DNA from 4 places in the Streptomyces ortus genome. Region 1 is predicted to be linked to each of the others. Evidence: riboswitches for the same ligand, from Rfam matches in the RefSeq annotation. Region 1 holds a riboswitch; each other region holds the start of a gene.
The links. A riboswitch is a leader RNA that binds a small molecule or an ion and turns the genes downstream of it on or off. The one in region 1 is predicted to bind cyclic di-AMP.

Region 1 (2,192 bases):
CTCACCTGGTCGGCCGACCACCACCCCGGCCAGCCCGCGCACGCCAGCCTCCGCTTCGACGGCGGCAAGAGCCCGGACCGCGGCGCGATCCTGACGACCTCCGCCCGAGCCGCCCTGAACAGCGAGAAGTTCCTCCGCGGCTACACCATCGAGACCTTCGTCCGGCTGCCCGAGCCCTTCGAGGGCGACCACTCCTGGATGGGCATCCTCAGCTGGGAGGGGCGCAACGGGGACGCGGGCAAGACCACGGGCTGGTCCCCGCTGGAACCCACCTGCAGCCTCAACCTGTCACCCGAGCGGTTCCTCCAGTTCGTGGTGTATCCGCAGCGCCAGGACGCCGACCCCACGTCGTGGAGCCACGCGGTGCCCGTGGGCCGCTGGATGCACATCGCCCTCGTCAACGACGGCCGCCGCACGGTGATGTACGTGGACGGCTCGAAGATCGCCCGCAATCCCTCGCAGCCGTCCACAGGCATCGCCACCCTCGGCAAGCCCTTCGTGCTCGGGGCCACCCAGTTCGACGAGAGCTTCGGACAGGGCTTCTACGGCTGGCTGGGCGACACGCGCATCGTGAACCGGGCGCTGTCCGTGGGGGAGTTCCTGAATCCTTACGTGTAGCGACGGAACGGTCACGGTGAGGTGATGAAAGGTCCGAGGTCACCGTCGGGTACGACGAAGGTCACATTTACATATCGGACACTTCGCACTTCAATCTTCACGCGAGGCACACAAGTTGGCTAAGTTGACGGCTGGGCCGTACGACTCCCTCCGGTGAACCTCGCCGGGTCGCGCGGTCTCCGCCGAATCCGACCGGCCTTCGTGGCGGCCGGAGCCGGAGGTCCAGTCGACTTTCAGGGTGAATCGGCCCAACTGCCCGGTGGGCAGAGGTCGTAGGGCACGCTTTTTCGTAACTTCCCGCCCGAACCCGACAGTCGACCCGGCTGGCGGTGCACGGAAGGAGTCGTCTCCCATCGCGCCGGAACGAACGCAGCGCCCCGGAGGCACCGACCTCCCCGGCACGTCCCGCTCCGCCCTCGTGAAGGCGGCTCCCGCACCCGTGGACCAGTTCGCCTCCGCAGGCATTCCCACCCAGCGGGGTGACGAACCCACCCGCGAGGAAGTACAGCAGCGGATCAGCAACCTCTACGACCGGGTCGAGAACGCCACAGGCAACTACAACGTGACCCGGGCGATGAGCGCGGCGACGCGCGACACCGCCAGGCCGGCGTCCGGAGGCGGGGGCGGCCAGGGCGGAGCCGCCGATGCCGCCGCCCCGCTGCCGGACGTCGCGAAGAAGTGGTTCGACGTGGGCCGCTCGCAACTGGGCCCCGTCTTCCCCGCGGTGCTGCCGCCCGACAGGATGCCGGACCGGGGTGCGGCCGGGTCCCGGCCCGCCGACGCGAGCGGCCGTCCGGGCGGCGGCGGTGGCCGTGAGGGGCGCGGGGAACGCGAAGGGCGTGAGGGTTCCGACAAGCCCGCCCTGGAGCTGACCGCCGGTCCGAGCGCGGGCCCCGGCTCGGGAGGTGCCGCCGGACCCGTCGCGGAACTGACCGCCGGACCTGTCGCCGCGCTGACCGCCGGACCTGTCGCCGCGCTGACCGCGGGGCCTGTCGCCGCGCTGCCCGCAGGACCCGTCGCCGGGTTGCCCGCTGTTCCGGCCCAGCGCCAGGCGGCCGAGAAGGCTCTGCCCGGGCCGTCCGGCGGACCGTCGCAGGCGACCCTGCGGACGTCGAAGCAGCGCAACCAGCGCAAGCTCGGACAGGCCCGCGACCTGCTGGCCGGACACGTGGCCCGGCGCGGCGCACCCGTCGCCGAACTGCGGCCCTTCCAGGCGATCGAGGGTGCGTGGGGCCCCGCCGCACAGGAACAGCACCCCCGCCCGGCCGCGCCCGGCGTGAACGCGTGGCAGCAGTCGGCCATCGGCACGGACATGCGCGCGGGCACGGACATGTACGCCGGTACGGCCATGTACCCCGGCATACCCGGTACGGGGGCCGGGGTCACCGCCGACCAGAGCATCGGAAACGGCGTGTACGTGGGGGTCGGGGTCGACCAGTACGCCGGTGCTCCGTACACCGGCGTCTCGTACACCGGAGCCCCGTACGCCGGTGACCGGCAGAGCGACACGAGCAGGTACGTCGACGCGAGCACGCCCATCGCCACGGGGGTCGCCCTCGACATGCAGCAGGCGG
Region 2 (2,192 bases), 4.7 Mb from region 1:
GCGTGCCGTACCCCGTCCGCGTACCCCGTCCCGATCCAGGCGGGCCCCCTGCCCCGGCGGGCCCCCTGCCCCGGCGGGCCCCCTGCCCCGGCGGGCCCCCTGCCCCGGCGGGCCCCCTGCCCCGGCGGGCCCCCAGGCCCGGCTAGCCCGGCCGCACCACGCTGTGGATCGGCATGTAGTAGATCGACTCCTCGCGGACGTACGCGCCCGGCTTCGGGGCGTGGATCATCATGCCGTCGCCGATGTAGATGCCGACGTGACTGATGTCGTCGTAGAAGAAGACCAGGTCACCGGGCTGGGCACTGTCCACGGAGACCGTCGTGCCGGTGTCCACCTGGTCCCACGTGGTGCGTGGCAGGGTCACACCGGCCGCCTTCCAGGCGGCCTGGGTCAGACCGGAGCAGTCGTACGAACCGGGACCGCTGGCGCCCCAGACGTACGGCTTGCCGATCTGGGCGCGGGCGAAGGCGAGCGCCTTGGCCGCCTTGGTGGAGGAGGCGGAGTCCGAGCCCGGCACACTCCCCGTGCCCGTGCCCGTGCCCGTGCCGGCACCGGTACCGGCTCCCGTGCCCTGTGTCGCTGCCTCCTGGCGCCGGCGCTCCGCGTCGGCCGCCTGCTGCCGCGCCAGCTCGTCCGCCTTGCGCCGGGCCTCTTCCTGCTTCTTCCGTTCGATCGCGGCGAGGCGGGCCTTCTCCTCGGCGGTCAGCTTCGAGAGGAGTTCGCGCGCGTCGGCGAGCTTGCGCTGGACGTCGGCCTTGGACGTCTTCAGCGTGCTCTGCGTCGTGGTGAGCGTCTCCAGGCCCTCGGACGCCTCCTGCCGCTTCTTCGACGTGGTGGTCCGCTGGGTGACGTACTCGTCGACGGCCTGCTTCTGCCGGGCGGTCAGCCGGTTCATCAGCTGGGTCTGGTCGAAATAGTCCTGCGGGTTGTCCGCGAGGAGGAGAGAGGCCGAGTCGGGGGCGGAGGCTCCGGTGCGGTACTGCGCCGCGGCGAACGATCCGAGCGCCTCACGCGCGCTGTTGAGCTTCTCCGTACGCTGCGCCACGTCGTCGAGGAGCGTGGCGACGCGCTTGCGCTGCTTGGTGGTCTTCTCCTTGGCGGCGTTGTACTTCTCGGTGGCCGTACCCGCCTGCTGGTAGAGGTCGTCGATCTTCTTCTGGACTTCCTCCGTGCTCGGCCTGGGCTCCGCGGCCGGCGAGGCCTCCGCCGTCTGGGAGAGCAGGGCCACCGAGGTCAGGGCCGCGGTGGCGAGGGCCGGCGTCCGCAGGCCCAGGGAACTGGGGGGCCGCGACTTGCGGTGTGGCGCCACGAGGGCGTCTCCTTCCGTCATCCGCCTACCGAGTTAGCTGTCGGGTTCGGGCGAGTGCTTCGGAAGGTTTGCCCTACGGTCCGTGTCCCGCGAGGGAGTTCGGACCGATTCACCCCAGGATTCGGTTGGGTCCCCGGTTCCGCAGGCCACGAGGGCATGCCGGATTCGGCGGAGTCCGCTCGGCCCGGCGTTGTTCGCCGGTGCGGGTCGAGCGGCCTACGCGAAAGTTAGCCAATACGTGTGGCACCTGTGAAGTTTGATGTGCGATATGCCCGATACATTTTCGTGACCTGGCCCACGGGTGTCGTCCGCCGACGTCAAATGGTCGCGATCTGCTCCGAGTTGTCCCTGGGGCGTGGGGCGGTAAGAGGTAGGGGGGAGGGCGGGTCCTCGCAAGAGTTGTACGTAGGTCACCCGCACGCGGTTCATGTGCGGGGCGAAGGTCACTGCATTGAGGAAGCCGTCGAGGAAGTCATAGAGGAAGTCACTGCACTGGGGAGTGGTCACCGTATGTACTGACGCGCTTCTCGTCGGTGAAGGTCTACCCATGGCCGTGCGGCCGGGATTCCGCCGAGTTTCCGGGGTGGCGGCCGGGTGTCAGTGGGGGCGCCTAGACTCGGAGAGCGATGAGCAGCCTCTTTGATGACAGCTTCCTGGCGGACCTCAGGCCCTCGCAGGCCGATGAGGAAGAGCCCCCGCCGCCGCCCGACGACGAGGAGCCGGACCGTGGTCCGGACGACCTGTTCGGCGGGCACTTCGACGTGCCGCCGAGCAGCGGGGGGTACTACCGCGACGGCGCCCCCCGGCCGCTCGTGGACCCGGCCACGCTCCTGCACGGGCTGAACGAGAACCAGCGCGCGGCGGTGGTCCACCACGGCTCACC
Region 3 (2,192 bases), 3.2 Mb from region 1:
GCCCGGCGCTGGCGTACGCGGCGCGGGCGACGGCACCGGCTCCGGCGCCGTGGCCCGCGCCGGGGTACGGGTACCCGCCGCCGTACCCGGCGTACAACCCCTACAGGTCCTGACGCGCCGCAGCGCCGGTTTGCGCAGTTCCCCGCGCCCCTAGGTGCGTGAGGGACGGCCGGGATCACGACCGCAGGCCGCCGGGGGCTGAGCGCACAGTTCCCCGCGCCCCCAAAAGCCCCACGACACGCGCGTCGGCTCTTCCTCGTAGCGGCGTAGCGGAAGGCTTACGGGTTGAGGCCCTTGCCGCGCAGCCACGTCATCGGGTCGATCCCGCTGCCGCCGGCCGTGTGGACCTCCAGGTGGAGGTGCGCCCCGGTGACGTTGCCGGTGGCACCCACGCGCCCGATGACATCGCCCGTGCTGACCTTCTGCCCGACGCTGACGCCGATCGACGACTGGTGGGCGTACCAGAGCTCCGTACCGTCGTCGAGCGTGAGGACCGTGCGGTAGCCGTACGAACCGCTCCAGCCCGCCTCGGTGATCGTGCCGCTGTGAACGGCCTTGATCGGGGTACCCGTGGGAGCGGCGAAGTCCAGACCCGTGTGCTGACCGGAGGACCACAGCGAGCCGGACTGCCCGAAGGTGGAGGTGATCGTGTACGAGGAGGTGGGCAGTGTGAACTGCTTGGCGAGCGTGGCGAGGCGCGCGGCCTCGACCTTCGCCTCGGCCTCCTTCTCCTTCTTCGCCTTCGCGGCGGCGGCCTTGGCCTTCGCCGCGTCCTGCTCCTTGGCCGCGAGCGTGGCGGCCTTCTTCGCGGCGGCGGCCTCGGCGACGGCCTGGGCCTCGCGGTCGACCTGGTCCTGCTGGAGTTCGGCCTGGAGCATGATGCGCGAGCGCAGGGCCTCGCCGGCGTCGGCGTTGCCCTCCTCGGCGTCGGCCTCGGTGAGTCCCGCGGCGGTGAGCGCCTTGCTGGAACCCTCGGGGGCCGCGTCGTCGTCGGAGATCAGCGAGCCGACGTTCGGCAGGTCGGGGATCGAGATCGACACCGGCGGCTTGCCGGTCTGCGCGGAGGCCATGCCGCCCGCGCCGACGGCGGCGATGACACCGACGCCGAGAACGGTGGAGCTGCGGGCGAGTCCCCCGCCACGCTGCTTGGAGACGCGGTGCTTGCCCCGGACGGGAAGGACGGTCTCGGCGCTGGGGTTCCAGGGCTCGAAGGGCTCGTCGTCCCTGCGGGCGCCGAAGGCGAAGGTGTCGGGCTTCTTGCCGCCCGAGGTCTCTCCCGTCACCTCGTCCGGTATGAACGACGGTGTGGGGGCAGGCCTGTTGAACGCCACGTGGGCGCGCTCCTTTCCTTCCTTCTCGCCTACCGGGTTAGCTGACGGGTTCGGAGCAGGAAGGTCTCCTACGCGAGTCGACCGCGGTGTTCACCACCACGAAAGACACGCGATTCACCCCATGTAGGTGGTTCCCCGGTTCCCTTGCGGGATTCGGCGCGTGCGCACGGAGCCGTCTCTTGTGACGGCTGGGACACCGCGCTGCGTTATCGAACGTTAATAGACTCAGGCACCGGATTCCAAGCTGTTCCTGATGATCGTTACGGCTCCTGGCCTGGACTTAAACGTTCCGAGCGGGGTAAATCGGGCGAGTTGGTCGGCATTCACGGGCACCGATTTTGTTGATGGTGTGTCAGTTGTGATGCGCAGGGGCGTCGTTCGACTACTGCAGGTGATATAGGTCCGCAGAAGGTCCTGCCCGGAGTAGCTCCGGAAGCAGGTCCGGAAGCGAGTCAGGAAACAAGTCAGGAAGAGTCTCCCGACCCCCTCACGGCCGTCGCACGGCGAGCAGCGCCATGTCGTCCGTACCGCCGCCCCCGGTGTACCGCAGCACCTCGTCCACCAGCGCGGCGAGCAGCGCGTCGGGCCCGGCGAACTCCCGCCCCGACAGCCGCGTCACCGGGTCGAAGAAGACCCCCCGCCCGTCCCGGGCCTCGGACAGTCCGTCCGTGTAGAAGAGCAGCGTGGACCCGGCCGGGAAGTCCTCCTCCTGCGCGCGGTCGGGCCACGCGCCCAGGTCGCCCATCCCGAGCGGCAGCGCGGGTTCCGCAGCGGCGAGCGTGCGTACGGTTCCGTCGCAGCGCAGCAGGAGCGGCCCGGGATGGCCGCGGTTGACGAGTCGTACGCGCTGGGCGCCGTGTG
Region 4 (2,192 bases), 2.3 Mb from region 1:
AGAGGAAGTCGCCGGTGAGGACCGCGACCGAGTTGTCCCAGCGGCTGTTGGCGCTGGGCACCCCGCGGCGCACGTCCGCCTCGTCCATCACGTCGTCGTGGTACAGCGTGGCGAGGTGGGTCAGCTCGACGACGACCGCCGAGGGCACGATCCCCGGTGCGTACGGATCACCGAACTGGGCCGCGAGCATCACGAGCAGCGGCCGGAACCGCTTGCCGCCCGCGCGCACGAGGTGCTGCGCGGCCTCCGTGATGAACGGGACCTCGCTCTTGGTCGCTTCGAGCAGTCCCTCCTCGACAGCCGCCAATCCGGCCTGGACATCGGCTTCGAGAGCCTGGTCCCGCACGCTCAGCCCGAACGGCCCGACGACGGTCACGAGGGTCTCCTGTCTGCTGACGCTCTCAACGGCGGTCTCTGGATGCTCTGGGGGTGCTCTGTGCTGGAAGTGTTTGTCGATGTGTCGCTGCTGCCACTCAAGTCAGCGTATCCGGTCGTCTTTCGATCACGATGAGCGCCCGCCCGTCACCCGCCACCACCCTGCCGGACACCCTCCGGCTGATCCCTTTTGCACCTTCGGCCAGGTCGGGCGATACGCCCGCGCATCCGTACACCCTTCCCGGCGAGACGTCCACCCGGACATCCGAGTTCCCCTGACAGACGGAACCAAGCTCCAAGCACACGCGGAGACGCCCACGCGTGGATGTCCGCAGATTATTCCGTATCACCTTTTTTATGGACATTCGGCATTCGCGCCAGTGAATTGAGTCACGCTTATCAGGAGTGATCGTTTTATCGGGGCCACCGATTTCCCTTTGCGGAAAGCAAGTTGAACTTCGCCTTCCGTTTCGATCAAGGGATATTCGCCCGACAAGGCAGTTCAAAGCCGTCGCCGCCTGAATTCGGGGCTTGTTCACGGCATGTGCTCTCGCATACGTTCACGTCACTCCGGACGGAACGCCTAATCCTGCCGCCGCCCGGAAATCCCCGTCACCCATTCACTCGCGTACGGCAGGAGCGGGGGACCCAGGTAAGCCGCCGGTCCGGATATCGGAACGGCTAGGGGTCAAGTCGCGCACCCACGCGGCCGGGCATCTCCCGCCCGAACCCGACAGCTCACCTCGCAGGCGCCGGAGAGGAATTCGCCATGCCCGCACGAGGCAAACACCGCCGCCCCAAAAACAGCACCCTCACCCGTGGTTTCGTCGCGGCCGGGACGGGCGGAGCCGCCCTCGCGCTCCCCCTCATGGGAGCCACGGGCGCCCAGGCCGCCCCGAACGCCGCTCCGAACGCGGTCCCGCAGGTCTCGCTGGTCACCTACAAGGTGGCCCAGGGCGACACCCTGTCCAAGATCGCCAGGGAGCACACCACGGGCGACTGGAAGAAGCTGTACAAGGCCAACCGCGCGGTCATCGGCGACGACCCGGCGGTCATCCGGCCGGGCCTCCAGCTGACCGTCGGCACGAAGAACGGGCAGAGCTCGACGACGACCGCGAAGACGGCCACCGCGTCCACGGCGTCCGCCGTCACCCCGGCCTCCGCGAAGACGTACACGGACGACCTCGACGGCTGGATCAGGGAGTCGCTGGACGTCATGGCCCAGCAGGGCATCCCGGGCACCTACGACGGCATCCACCGCAACATCATCCGCGAGTCGTCGGGCAACCCGCTGGCCATGAACAACTGGGACTCCAACGCGGTCGCCGGTACCCCGTCGAAGGGTCTTCTGCAGGTCATCGACCCGACCTTCACCGCGTACCACGTGAGCGGTACGTCGCTGGACCCGTTCGACCCGGTCGCCAACATCACGGCGGCGTGCAACTACGCCGCCGCGCGCTACGGCTCGATCGACAACGTCTTCGGCGCCTACTGACCGACGCCCGAGCGGGCTCCCGTGTCGGCCGGCAGGCCGACACGGGGGCCCGTCCGGTCGGTGGAGAACATGCGCTCCAGGACCACCGCGATGCCGTCGTCCTCGTTCGACAGGGTGATCTCGTCGGCGACGGACTTGAGTTCGGGATGCGCGTTGGCCATCGCGACCCCGCGGGCCGCCCAGTCGAACATCGGGATGTCGTTCGGCATGTCCCCGAAGGCGATGGTCTGCGCCGAGGTCAGGCCCAGCCGGCCGGCGGCGAGCGCGAGACCGGTGGCCTTCGTGATGCCGCATGGCTGGAGTTCGACGGTCCCGGGCCCGG

Region 2: another riboswitch for cyclic di-AMP. It lies ahead of K3769_RS14570 (C40 family peptidase); the one in region 1 lies ahead of K3769_RS34875 (C40 family peptidase).
Region 3: another riboswitch for cyclic di-AMP. It lies ahead of K3769_RS21370 (M23 family metallopeptidase); the one in region 1 lies ahead of K3769_RS34875 (C40 family peptidase).
Region 4: another riboswitch for cyclic di-AMP. It lies ahead of K3769_RS25400 (transglycosylase SLT domain-containing protein); the one in region 1 lies ahead of K3769_RS34875 (C40 family peptidase).

Annotation. Positions count from the first base shown of each region.
Region 1 is NZ_JAIFZO010000002.1:7,290,437-7,292,628, forward strand. Features, by position in the region: gene K3769_RS34870 (LamG-like jellyroll fold domain-containing protein) at 1-618, shown strand, start outside; cyclic di-AMP (ydaO/yuaA leader) riboswitch at 789-962, shown strand; gene K3769_RS34875 (C40 family peptidase) at 1,058-2,192, shown strand, end outside.
Region 2 is NZ_JAIFZO010000002.1:2,564,537-2,566,728, forward strand. Features, by position in the region: gene K3769_RS14570 (C40 family peptidase) at 143-1,309, opposite strand; cyclic di-AMP (ydaO/yuaA leader) riboswitch at 1,317-1,490, opposite strand; gene pcrA (DNA helicase PcrA) at 1,936-2,192, shown strand, end outside.
Region 3 is NZ_JAIFZO010000002.1:4,106,120-4,108,311, forward strand. Features, by position in the region: gene K3769_RS21365 (PrsW family intramembrane metalloprotease) at 1-113, shown strand, start outside; gene K3769_RS21370 (M23 family metallopeptidase) at 279-1,331, opposite strand; cyclic di-AMP (ydaO/yuaA leader) riboswitch at 1,343-1,500, opposite strand; gene K3769_RS21375 (PP2C family protein-serine/threonine phosphatase) at 1,819-2,192, opposite strand, start outside.
Region 4 is NZ_JAIFZO010000002.1:4,988,027-4,990,218, reverse strand. Features, by position in the region: gene K3769_RS25405 (polyprenyl synthetase family protein) at 1-376, opposite strand, end outside; cyclic di-AMP (ydaO/yuaA leader) riboswitch at 979-1,140, shown strand; gene K3769_RS25400 (transglycosylase SLT domain-containing protein) at 1,145-1,870, shown strand; gene K3769_RS25395 (HAD family hydrolase) at 1,864-2,192, opposite strand, start outside.